Linked DNA regions of Methyloferula stellata AR4. The protein of the gene in region 2 interacts with the protein of the main gene of each other region in a pairwise test. Links are inferred from orthologs where the notes say so. Each region holds a gene or a part of one and is shown on either strand. Other genes may lie near its edges.

Evidence for each region.
Region 1: the proteins of dnaN (region 2) and dnaQ interact in binary tests that used the Escherichia coli proteins (3 or more experiments, as listed by UniProt). The link is inferred for Methyloferula stellata AR4 from one-to-one orthologs.
Region 3: the proteins of dnaN (region 2) and dnaE interact in binary tests that used the Escherichia coli proteins (3 or more experiments, as listed by UniProt). The link is inferred for Methyloferula stellata AR4 from one-to-one orthologs.

What each region holds. Positions count from the first base shown.
Region 1 is NZ_ARWA01000001.1:698,516-701,502, reverse strand. Bases 95-2,931 are described here. They hold dnaQ (DNA polymerase III subunit epsilon), read left to right. Parts: upstream 95-1,077; coding sequence 1,078-1,785; downstream 1,786-2,931. Other genes in these bases: A3OQ_RS21240 (FxsA family protein), read right to left, coding at 2,419-2,913; secB (protein-export chaperone SecB), read right to left, coding at 1,816-2,307; coaE (dephospho-CoA kinase), read left to right, coding at 403-993; A3OQ_RS0103505 (shikimate dehydrogenase), read left to right, coding at 95-406. Also shown: more of A3OQ_RS0103505, read left to right, coding at 1-94. UniProt on the Escherichia coli protein: DNA polymerase III is a complex, multichain enzyme responsible for most of the replicative synthesis in bacteria. The epsilon subunit contain the editing function and is a proofreading 3'-5' exonuclease.
Region 2 is NZ_ARWA01000001.1:1,293,631-1,296,602, forward strand. Bases 1-2,822 are described here. They hold dnaN (DNA polymerase III subunit beta), read left to right. Parts: upstream 1-763; coding sequence 764-1,882; downstream 1,883-2,822. Other genes in these bases: A3OQ_RS0106380 (transglycosylase domain-containing protein), read right to left, coding at 1-486; A3OQ_RS0106390 (septal ring lytic transglycosylase RlpA family protein), read right to left, coding at 1,965-2,264; A3OQ_RS0106395 (alpha-E domain-containing protein), read right to left, coding at 2,687-2,822. Outside these bases: more of A3OQ_RS0106395, read right to left, coding at 2,823-2,972. UniProt on the Escherichia coli protein: Confers DNA tethering and processivity to DNA polymerases and other proteins. Acts as a clamp, forming a ring around DNA (a reaction catalyzed by the clamp-loading complex) which diffuses in an ATP-independent manner freely and bidirectionally along dsDNA.
Region 3 is NZ_ARWA01000001.1:2,662,885-2,667,021, forward strand. What follows is about bases 75-4,061. They hold dnaE (DNA polymerase III subunit alpha), read left to right. Parts: upstream 75-405; coding sequence 406-3,861; downstream 3,862-4,061. Other genes in these bases: lpdA (dihydrolipoyl dehydrogenase), read left to right, coding at 4,026-4,061. In the rest of the region: A3OQ_RS0113120 (hypothetical protein), read right to left, coding at 1-9; more of lpdA, read left to right, coding at 4,062-4,137. UniProt on the Escherichia coli protein: DNA polymerase III is a complex, multichain enzyme responsible for most of the replicative synthesis in bacteria. This DNA polymerase also exhibits 3' to 5' exonuclease activity. The alpha chain is the DNA polymerase catalytic subunit.

The DNA.
Region 1 (2,987 bases), 600 kb from region 2 along the record:
AAAAAATATTTTAATATTCAACCGGACGCTTGAACGGGCCGAAGAGCTGGCCCGTCTGTTTGGGTCCGGTGTGACGGCGCGGCCCTGGCAGCAGCTAGGCGAAAGCCTCGCGGGCGTCGATCTTCTCGTGAATACCACATCGCTCGGCATGGCCGGTCAGCCGCCCCTCGATATCGATCTCTCCGCTCTGCCCAGCTATGCGGTGGTAGACGACATTGTCTATGTGCCGCTCGAAACGCCGCTGCTGGCGCAGGCGCACCGTCGCGGCCTGCGCACGGTCGGTGGCCTTTCCATGCTGCTCCATCAGGCGGTGCCCGGATTCGAACATTGGTTCGGGCAAAGACCCGAGGTCACGCCGGAATTGCTCGCCTTGATTGAAGCCGATGTGACGAGCACGCCAAAATGATCGTCCTCGGCCTCACCGGCTCGATCGGCATGGGCAAATCGACCACGGCGAATCTGTTCCGGGCCGAAGGGATCGAGGTTTTCGACGCGGATGCGGTCGTCCACGGGCTCTATCGAGGCAAAGCTACGCCTTTGATTGAAGCAGTTTTTCCCGGAACGACGGAGGCCGGCGTCGTCGACCGGCTGCGCCTCGGCGCCCGGGTTCTCGGCGATCCTGCTGCGCTGCAACAACTTGAGGCGATCGTGCATCCGCTCGTGCGCGAAGCCCGCGAAGAATTTTTGTGCAGTGCAAAAGAGCGCGGCCTACCGCTGGTGGTGCTCGACATTCCGCTTCTGCTTGAGAATGCCGCCGATACGCCAGTCGATGCCGTACTTCTGGTGACGGCGCCGGAAGCAGTGCAAAAGGAAAGATTAGCCCAACGTCCCGGCATGACAGAGGCGCGATTGGAAGCCATATTGGCGCGTCAAATGCCCGATGCCGACAAGCGCAAAAAGGCGAATTACATCATCGATACGAGCCTCGGCCTGGCCTCGGCGGAGGCGGATGTGCGAGACATCTTGCGAAAGCTGATTCCGGGACCAAAATGAGCTTGGATCAAATTCAAATGACGGATTTTTATCTGGCGCATAATCTGATCCGAAAAGTCTGCAACTTTTCGGGATTATGCGCTGATGCGTGAGATCGTCTTCGATACGGAAACGACCGGTCTCGACCCCGCCAATGGCCATAGGGTCGTCGAGATCGGCTGTATCGAGATCCTGAACGCCATCCCGACCGGCCAGCATTTCCACGTCTATATCGATCCCGAACGCGACATGCCCGAGGAGGCTTTTCGCGTTCACGGCATTTCGGCGGAATTTCTCAAGGGAAAGCAGGTCTTCGCGCAGATTGCCGAGGATTTCTTGAAATTCGTCGGAGATGGGCAGCTCGTCGCCCATAATGCCGAATTTGACATGCGTTTCATCAATGCCGAACTCGCGCTCCTCGGCCTTCCGCCGATCGGTTCCGACCGTGTCATCGATACTTTGACGATGGCGCGCCGGCGCCACCCTGGTTCGCCGAACAACCTCGACGCACTCTGCCAGCGCTATGGAATCGATAATTCCCGCCGCACAAAACACGGCGCGCTGCTCGATGCCGAGATCTTGGCGGAAGTCTATGCGGAACTGACCGGTGGCCGGCAGGCCAATCTGCTGCTCGGCGGCCCCAACCGGGGCTTTGATCGATCAGCCGAGGGCCTGATGAAGGCGCGGCCGGAGCCGCTGCCGTTTGCCATTGAGGCGATGGCGACCTTGCGCCATTGGGCCTTCATCAAAACCTTGGGCGACAAGGCGATCTGGCATCAGTTCAAACTGCCCGAGCCGCCATCCGATCCTTGATTTGCTGCGGCCTATGTTGCGCAGCAAAGCTCAGTTCGGCGCCGTGGCCGGAGCGCCGGTCGCCGCGACTTCGGCCATTTTCTGCCGGTAAAGCGAGGCGAAATCGATCGGATCGATATAAAGCGGCGGAAAACCACCGTTGCGCACCGCATCGGCGACGATCTGCCGGGCGAAGGGAAACAGCAGGCGCGGGCATTCGATCATGATGACCGGATGCTGATCGGAGGCCGCGATATTCTGCAGCCGGAAGATGCCGGCATAATCGAGCTCGAATTTGAACAGAAGGTCGGCACCCTCGCCGGCGGAGCCCTCGAGCAGGATTTCGACCTCGAAATCGGCTTCGGCGACCTGCTTGGCGTTCACATTGACCTGGATGGAGATGTTCGGAGCCTTACTTTGCGGCCCTAAAGACCGGGGCGCATTCGGGTTCTCGAAGGAAAAGTCCTTGATATATTGAACCATCGCGTTGAGGGCGGGCACACCATTGTTCGGCTGTGCGTCATTGCCGTTCGCTTCGGCCATTTTCAAAAATCTCCCTCGAAGTCCGCTTGACTGTGCCGGACGGAATGCGGCTGCCGGTAGCATGGATAGAAGAGCGGAACAAGGTGAAGCTGAAACGCCCCGGCCGCGGCTTTAGCTCTGGCCGCGCGGATTGGGCGCGCTATCGTCGAGACGCCGCCACTCGCCATCGGTGAGATCAATCACCTCATCGCGGCGTCTTGGCTGCGATTGCGCCGTGAAAGACGCGCCTTGCCAATGCATCCGATTGGCGAGCCAGAGCCGGATCATCGGTGCCGAAAGCGCAAGCCCGACCAGATCGGACAGAAAACCCGGCAGGATCAGTAATACGCCGGCGATGGCCGAAATCGTGCCATCGACCATAGATTCCGGTTTGAGAACAACGCCTTGGGTACCCAACACCTGTCTCAGGCTCGAAGCGGCGTCCTGGCCGAGCCGCCGCAACAGCGAAAATCCCATCAGGCTTGTCAGGAGGCCGAGCAAAAGCGCGCCCGCCAGGCCGATATAGGCGACAACCAGCGCAAAAGCGCAAAGCTCGGCCGCAAACCAGAGTGCAAACCCGAGCAGAAGGCGTTTTGGAAGTTCGACCGGGCCGTGCGTGATCTGCATCTCTATGAACTCTTCGTAAGCCGCCGCGTGCTCTTCGCGATTTCGCTGGACAGGTGGGGACCTGCTTCCCAAAT
Region 2 (2,972 bases):
GTCGACGCCATAATGCGAATAGAAGCGGCGGTCCTCGATCGCGACGAAAGCTTTCGGCAGATAGGGCGGCAGATCGGCGAGGTGGATCGCCGCGCCGCCGGTATCGCCTCTATTGGCAAGAGGCGACCCGTCCTCGCCGAGAATCGCGATATTCGGCGGCCGTTTCGGGATCGCGAGCTGATCGATCGGCGGCAATTGCGTGGCATAATAGGCGACAAGGGCGCCGCCGCCGATCAGGGCCCAGATGCCGAGCGTGAAGCACCAATAGAAAAGCCGGCCGAAAAGCGAGCGCCCCGGCTTGCGGGCGCGGCGCTTGGCGGCGCTTTTGCGGCTTGTGGCCTTGCTTTGCGCCTTGCTTGATGCCCGACTTGGCGTTTTGCCTGGGGGGCCCTCGTCCTCGGCCTCGAAATCGGGCCGCACGGGGGGTATTCGCACGGATGGCGCGAAAGTCGGTTCGCGACGGGCGTTTTCTGAGCCTTTTTTCATGGCTTTAACGCCGCCGCCTGGTCATAGGGCCTCCCCGGGTGTCGCGCCCGGCTTTTGGAAGCCTAAATCCGCCGGATTAAGGGCCGGTAAAGGGGCGCTGTGCGGCGTCATGGACGGAGATTTCCGCAAACTTGCGGAAAACCTCTGTCTTTTGCGGGGCAAGCTTGCGATTCCTTTCGCGCCGCGTCAGAGTCCCGGCCCGGTCGCCTTCGAGGCCGGAAGCGTTTTGGAGCGGGATCGCGCATCTGGCTCTATTCGATCTGACGGGTCCCGCCTTATGAAAGTCACTCTCGAACGAGCGGCGTTGCTTAAATCGCTCGGCCATGTGCATCGCGTCGTCGAGCGCCGGACGACGATTCCGATCCTTTCCAATGTCCTGTTGCGCGCCGACGGCCAGTCGCTCGGCCTCAAGGCAACCGATCTCGATCTCGAAGTGACCGAGCAATTGGCTGCCGACGTCGGCCAGAAGGGCGCGACCACGCTGCCGGCCCATATTCTTTATGACATCGTCCGCAAGCTCCCCGATGGCGCCCAGGTGACCTTGGAGGCGACCGGCGAATTGGGCCAATTGACCCTGCGCTCGGGCCGTTCGCGCTTCAGCCTGCAATCGCTGCCCGAAAGCGACTTCCCCGATCTCGCGGCTGGCGAATTCAGCCACGCCTTCAGCCTTCCCGCGGGGGAATTGAAAAAGCTCATCGAGAAGACGCAATTCGCGATCTCGAACGAAGAGACGCGCTATTACCTCAACGGTATTTTCATGCACACGGTCGATGCCGACGGCACGGCCATGCTGCGGGCCGTCGCAACCGACGGGCACAGGCTCGCGCGCGTCGAAATGCCGGCGCCGCAAGGCTCAGTCGGCATGCCGGGGGTCATCGTGCCGCGCAAGGCCGTGACCGAAATCTTGAAGCTCATCGAGGATGCGAGTCAGGATGTCGCGATCGAGATTTCGGCGACCAAGGCGCGCTTCAAATTCGGTGAGGTCGTGCTGACCTCGAAGCTCATCGACGGGACCTTCCCGGACTACATGCGGGTTATTCCGAGCGGCAACGACAAAAGGCTCGTCGTCGACCGTAAGCCCTTTGCCGACGCGGTCGATCGCGTCTCGACGATTTCCTCGGAGCGCGGCCGCGCCGTCAAACTCGCGCTGGCCGATGGCAAGCTCACTTTGTCGGTGACCAATCCGGATCAGGGATCGGCGGTCGAGGAACTCGAGGTCGATTATGATTCCGCGCCGATCGATATAGGCTTCAATGCCCGCTATCTTTTGGACATCACGGCACAGCTCGACAGCGATACGGCTCTGTTCAAACTGGCCGATGCGGGTTCGCCGACGCTGGTGCTCGATCGCGACGGCGCGGCGGCGCTTTACGTGCTGATGCCGATGCGGGTGTAATCATCCAGGCAATGAAGGGACCGATCCCGCGCGCAGCTCGCAACAGCGAGGGCAGGCGCGCCGGACCGGTCCCAATGGTCTTTCAGTTCAAGACCGTCTCGATCTTGACCGGCACCACGCCAGCGGAGCGGAAGCCCAGCACATTGGCGGCGCCGACGGATACATCGACAATCCGGCCCCGGATGAACGGCCCACGATCCGCGACGGTCAAGATCGCCGTGCGGTTGTTCCTGAGGTTCGTCACACGCAGACGCGTCCCGAAGGGCAGCGAGCGGTGCGCGCAGGTCATTTCGTGAGGCGCCCGATAGTAGGAGGCCTGCCCGGTCCAGCTCTGGGCTTCCGCCGCAGCCGACATGGATAGTAGAGCAAGCGCTCCTAGCATTACTTTTTTCAATACATCAACTCCATACTGTTATACCGCGCCCGGTTTTGGCCGAGCGTGGCGGTTCTGGAGGTTTGATGTGGAAAAAGCGAGGCTATTTCTTGTCTGCGACGTTTCGCCTAGACTTAAATAGTCTATAACTATACGACATATATTCGAACATATGTCAAATTAATTACACTTTATAATTATGTATACGTGCTGAGTTACACTTGGTAACGAAAAAGGCACCAAGCAAAACGTGGGCGTGGCCATGTATTCGGCGGCCACGCCTCAAAGCTCGGCGATCAGACGAGGGTGTTTCGCGCCTCTGGGGCTATGCTTGACAAGGAGGTTGTATAATACCGGCCATGCGGGCGGCATGGCTGCTCGGATCAAGTCCACCGACGCTACCGGGAAAAAGTCGGACCGGCCGATATCGGTCAGACGAGCAGATATTGCTCGCTGATGGTCTGGCCCAAAAGACTATTGTCTTCGACAAAACCCGTGATGAACTCGTGCAGGCCTATCTTGAAAATATCCTTGATCGTCGCCTGCTCGAGCCGCGCCATGATCTGATGCGCGAATTGCTGGGCCCGGCCTGGCTCCGTTTCGCCTTTACCGATCTCGTCGAGAAAGCGCGCGATATTGTCGTAGCAGGCGATCAGCGAGCGCGGCATCTCCATCCGGCGGATCAGAAGATCGGCGATGAGCCAGGGTTTGATGCTT
Region 3 (4,137 bases), 1.4 Mb from region 2 along the record:
TAGGTCCATGGTCGCACCTCCATGCTTTCCCGTAAGCATAGCGGAGGAATAGGCGAGCGGGCGATTAAAGGGACAGATTTCAAACTGATGCACTACCCAGCGCCTGGTAGTGTTGACAAAAGAACAAAAATAGAACATAAACGCAACATCGGTCAGGGAGTGTTCCTATGTTGCGTATGTTTGAGGATTTCGCCGAGCTCATGTCTCTCGCGGCGCTTCTGGCGCTGATCGCGGCCGTCGCCTGAGAGGCCGCATCTTGTTGAGAACTTTGGGCCGGTGCTTCTTTGGGGCGCGGCCTGAAGCTACTGTCCGGCGCTTCGGTGGAGTGGCCTCGTGACCCTTGTTCTTCCTGATCCCGCGGAAGCCGTGCCGCAGCCGGATGCGCGGCAGATCGTAGAGCCGGCTTTGCTCGATGCCGTCGGCTTCGTGCATCTGCATGTCCATTCGTCCTTCTCGCTGCGCGAGGGCGCGCTCTCGATCGCCAAATTGGCGAAGCTCGCGGTGGCGGATGCCATGCCCGCGCTGGCGATCAGCGACACGAATAATCTCTTCGGCGCTTTGGAGTTTTCCGAAAAGCTCGCCAAGGAGGGCGTGCAGCCGATCATCGGGCTACAGCTCGCCGTCGATTTTGGCGACGGCGCGCAGCTCGCGCCGCGCGGCGAAGAGACGGGCGCCGGGCGCGCCGCGCTCGTGCTTCTGGCGCAGGACGAGGCCGGCTATTTAAATCTCATGCATTTGGCCTCCTGCGCCTGGCTCGATCCGGCGCCGGGCGACACGCCGCATGTCTCTTGCGCACGCCTTGAAGGACGAACCCGTGGGCTGATCGCGCTTTCGGCCGGCCCGGGCGGTGCGCTCGACCGGGCATTGGCTTCCGGGCGGCCGGAGATCGCGGGCCAGCGCCTTGCCTGGCTCGAACGGGCCTTCCCGTCGCGGCTCTATATCGAGCTGCAGCGTCATGGCTTGATGAGCGAGCGCGAGATCGAGCCCCAGCTCCTCGATCTGGCCTATAGCCATGGCCTGCCGCTCGTCGCCACCAACGAGCCATTCTTTGCCGCAACCTCCGATTATGAAGCCCATGACGCCTTGATGTGCATCGCCGAAGGCACCGTGCTCGCCGATACGACGCGCCGGCAGCTTTCGCCCGAGCATAGGTTCAAGACACGCGCCGAAATGGGCAAGCTTTTCGCCGATCTGCCGGAGGCGACGCGCCACTCGGTCGAGATCGCGCTGCGCTGTGCCTACCGGCCTTTGACGCGCAAACCGATCCTGCCGCGCTTCGGCACGTCGATGGAAAATCCCGCCGCCCAGGAAGAAGAAGAGGCGGGTCTGCTGCGCCGGCAGGCCGAAGAAGGCCTGCGGCTGCGTCTTTCGAGGCTCGGCCGCGCGCCGGGGATTTCCGAAGAGGATTATTGGGCGCGCTTGAATTTCGAGCTCGACGTCATCGTGAAGATGAAATTCCCGGGCTATTTTCTGATCGTCGCGGACTTCATCCAATATGCGAAGCAGCAGGGCATTCCGGTCGGGCCGGGGCGCGGCTCGGGCGCGGGCTCGCTCGTCGCCTATGCCCTGACGATCACCGATCTCGATCCGATCCGCTTCGGGCTCTTGTTCGAGCGCTTCCTTAATCCTGAACGCGTATCCATGCCGGATTTCGACATCGACTTCTGCCAGGACCGGCGCGACGAAGTGATCCGCTATGTGCGCGATCGCTACGGTGCCGATAAGGTCGCGCAGATCATCACCTTCGGTTCGTTTCTGGCGCGCGGCGTGATGCGCAATGTCGGGCGCGTGCTCGAAATGCCGCTCGGCCAGGTCGATAAGCTGGCGAAGCTCGTACCGCAGAACCCGGCGGCGCCGGTGCATCTGAAACAGGCCATCGAAAGCGAGCCGCGCCTGCGCGAGGCGGCCGAGGCGGAACCGCGCGTCGCGCAAATGCTGAAGATCGCCGAAACGCTCGAAGGGCTTTATTCCAATGCCTCGACCCACGCGGCGGGCATCGTCATCGGCGACCGGCCGCTCGAAGAACTCGTGCCGCTCTATCGCGATCCGAAATCCGATATGCCGGCAACGCAGTTCAACATGAAATGGGTCGAGCCCGCGGGCCTCGTCAAGTTCGATTTTCTTGGGCTGAAGACGCTCACCACGCTTGCGACCTGCGTCAAGCTTTTGGCAAAACGCGGGATCGAGATCGATCTCGCCAAAATTCCGCTCGACGATCGCAGGACCTTCGAAATGCTCGGGCGCGGCGAGACGGTCGGCGTGTTCCAATTGGAAAGTGCCGGCATGCGCAAGGCGCTTGTCGAAATGCATGCCGATAGATTCGAAGATATTATCGCGCTTGTTGCCCTCTACCGGCCGGGCCCGATGGCCAATATTCCGACCTATTGCGCGGTGAAGCGCGGCGAGGAAGACGCCGATTACATTCATCCCAAAATCGAATCCATCCTGAAAGAGACCTGCGGTGTCATCATCTATCAGGAACAGGTGATGCAGATCGCGCAGGTTCTGTCCGGCTATTCGCTTGGCGAAGCCGATCTATTGCGCCGCGCCATGGGCAAGAAGATCAAGTCCGAGATGGACGCGCAGCGCGACCGCTTCGTCTCCGGCGCGGTGGAGCGCGGCCTCGTCAAGAAGCAGGCCGACGAGATTTTCGATCTTCTCGCCAAATTCGCCGATTACGGCTTCAACAAGAGCCATGCGGCGGCCTATGCGCTGATCGCCTATCAGACGGCCTGGTTCAAGGCCAATCATCCGGTCGAGTTCTTGGCCGCGTCGATGACGCTCGATAAGTCGAACACCGATAAGCTCGCCGAATTCTGCAACGAGGCGCGCCGCCTCGGCATCAAGGTCGAAGTGCCGTCGCTGACGCGTTCTGGCGTCGATTTCGAGGTCGAGGACCGCTCGGGCGAGCTTTCCATTCATTATGCCTTGTCGGCGATCAAGGGCGTCGGGGCAGGGCAGGCGCAGGCGCTGGTCGCCGCGCGCGGCGCGCAAGGCTTTCGCGATCTCGCCGATTTCGCCGCCAGGATCAACCCGCATGACGTCAATAAGCGGATGCTCGAATGTCTGACTTCGGCCGGCGCTTTCGACGCGCTCGAGCAAGACCGCGCGCGGGTCTTTGCCGGGATCGAGACCCTCATGGCCTGCGCGTCGCGCCGCGACGAAGAGCGCCGCGCCGGGCAAAATGCGCTCTTTGCCATCGAGACCGTCGATGAACTGGCCTTGCCGAAGTCGACCGGCTGGACGCTCGCCGAGCGCCTGCGCCGCGAGTTCGATGCCGTCGGTTTCTTTTTGTCGGGTCATCCGCTCGATGCCTATGCGAGGATCCTCAACCGCTTGAATGTGACGCGCTGGACCGATTTCGCTCGCAGCGTGAAACAAGGCGCCTCGGCCGGGCGGCTCGCCGCGATCGTGCTCGACAAGCAGGAAAGGCGCACGAAATCCGGCACGAAAATGGGCATCGTCCAATTGTCGGATCAATCCGGCCAATATGAAGCGATCCTGTTTCAGGAGGGCCTCAATCTCTATCGCGATCTGCTTGTGAAGGGCGCGGCTTTGCTGCTTGGCTTGCAGGCCAATGTCGAAGGCGAGGATGTGCGCGCCCGCATCATTTCGGCCGAGCCTTTGGACATAGCCGCGGGGCGCATTCAAAAGGGATTGCGGGTCTTCCTGCGCGACGAAGCGCCTCTGGCCTCGATCGCCCAGCGTCTCACAAGGCAGGGCGACGGGGAAGTCTCGCTCATCCTCATGCGCGGCGACGACGAAATCGAGGTCAAATTGCCGGGCAAATATCAGGTTTCGACCGATATGGCCGGCGCCTTGAAGGCCATTCCGGGGATTGTCGCCGTGGAACACGTCTAAACATGATGTGATTTCGCCGGTGTTGCGCCATGCATGACTCCGATCCGCCGATCGGCTAGATAAAGCCAGCAGACAAATCATGCGCCGAAAGAAAGACTTGAAAAATCCGCCGCGCGGTTTGATCTCAAATCGTCACTCTGACATTTGACGGATCGAGAAACGGGATGGCGGATAAATCCTACGATATTATCGTGATCGGTGGCGGCCCTGGCGGCTATGTCGCGGCTCTGCGCGCGGCCCAGTTGGGGTTGAAGACGGCAGTCGTCGAGCGCGAAC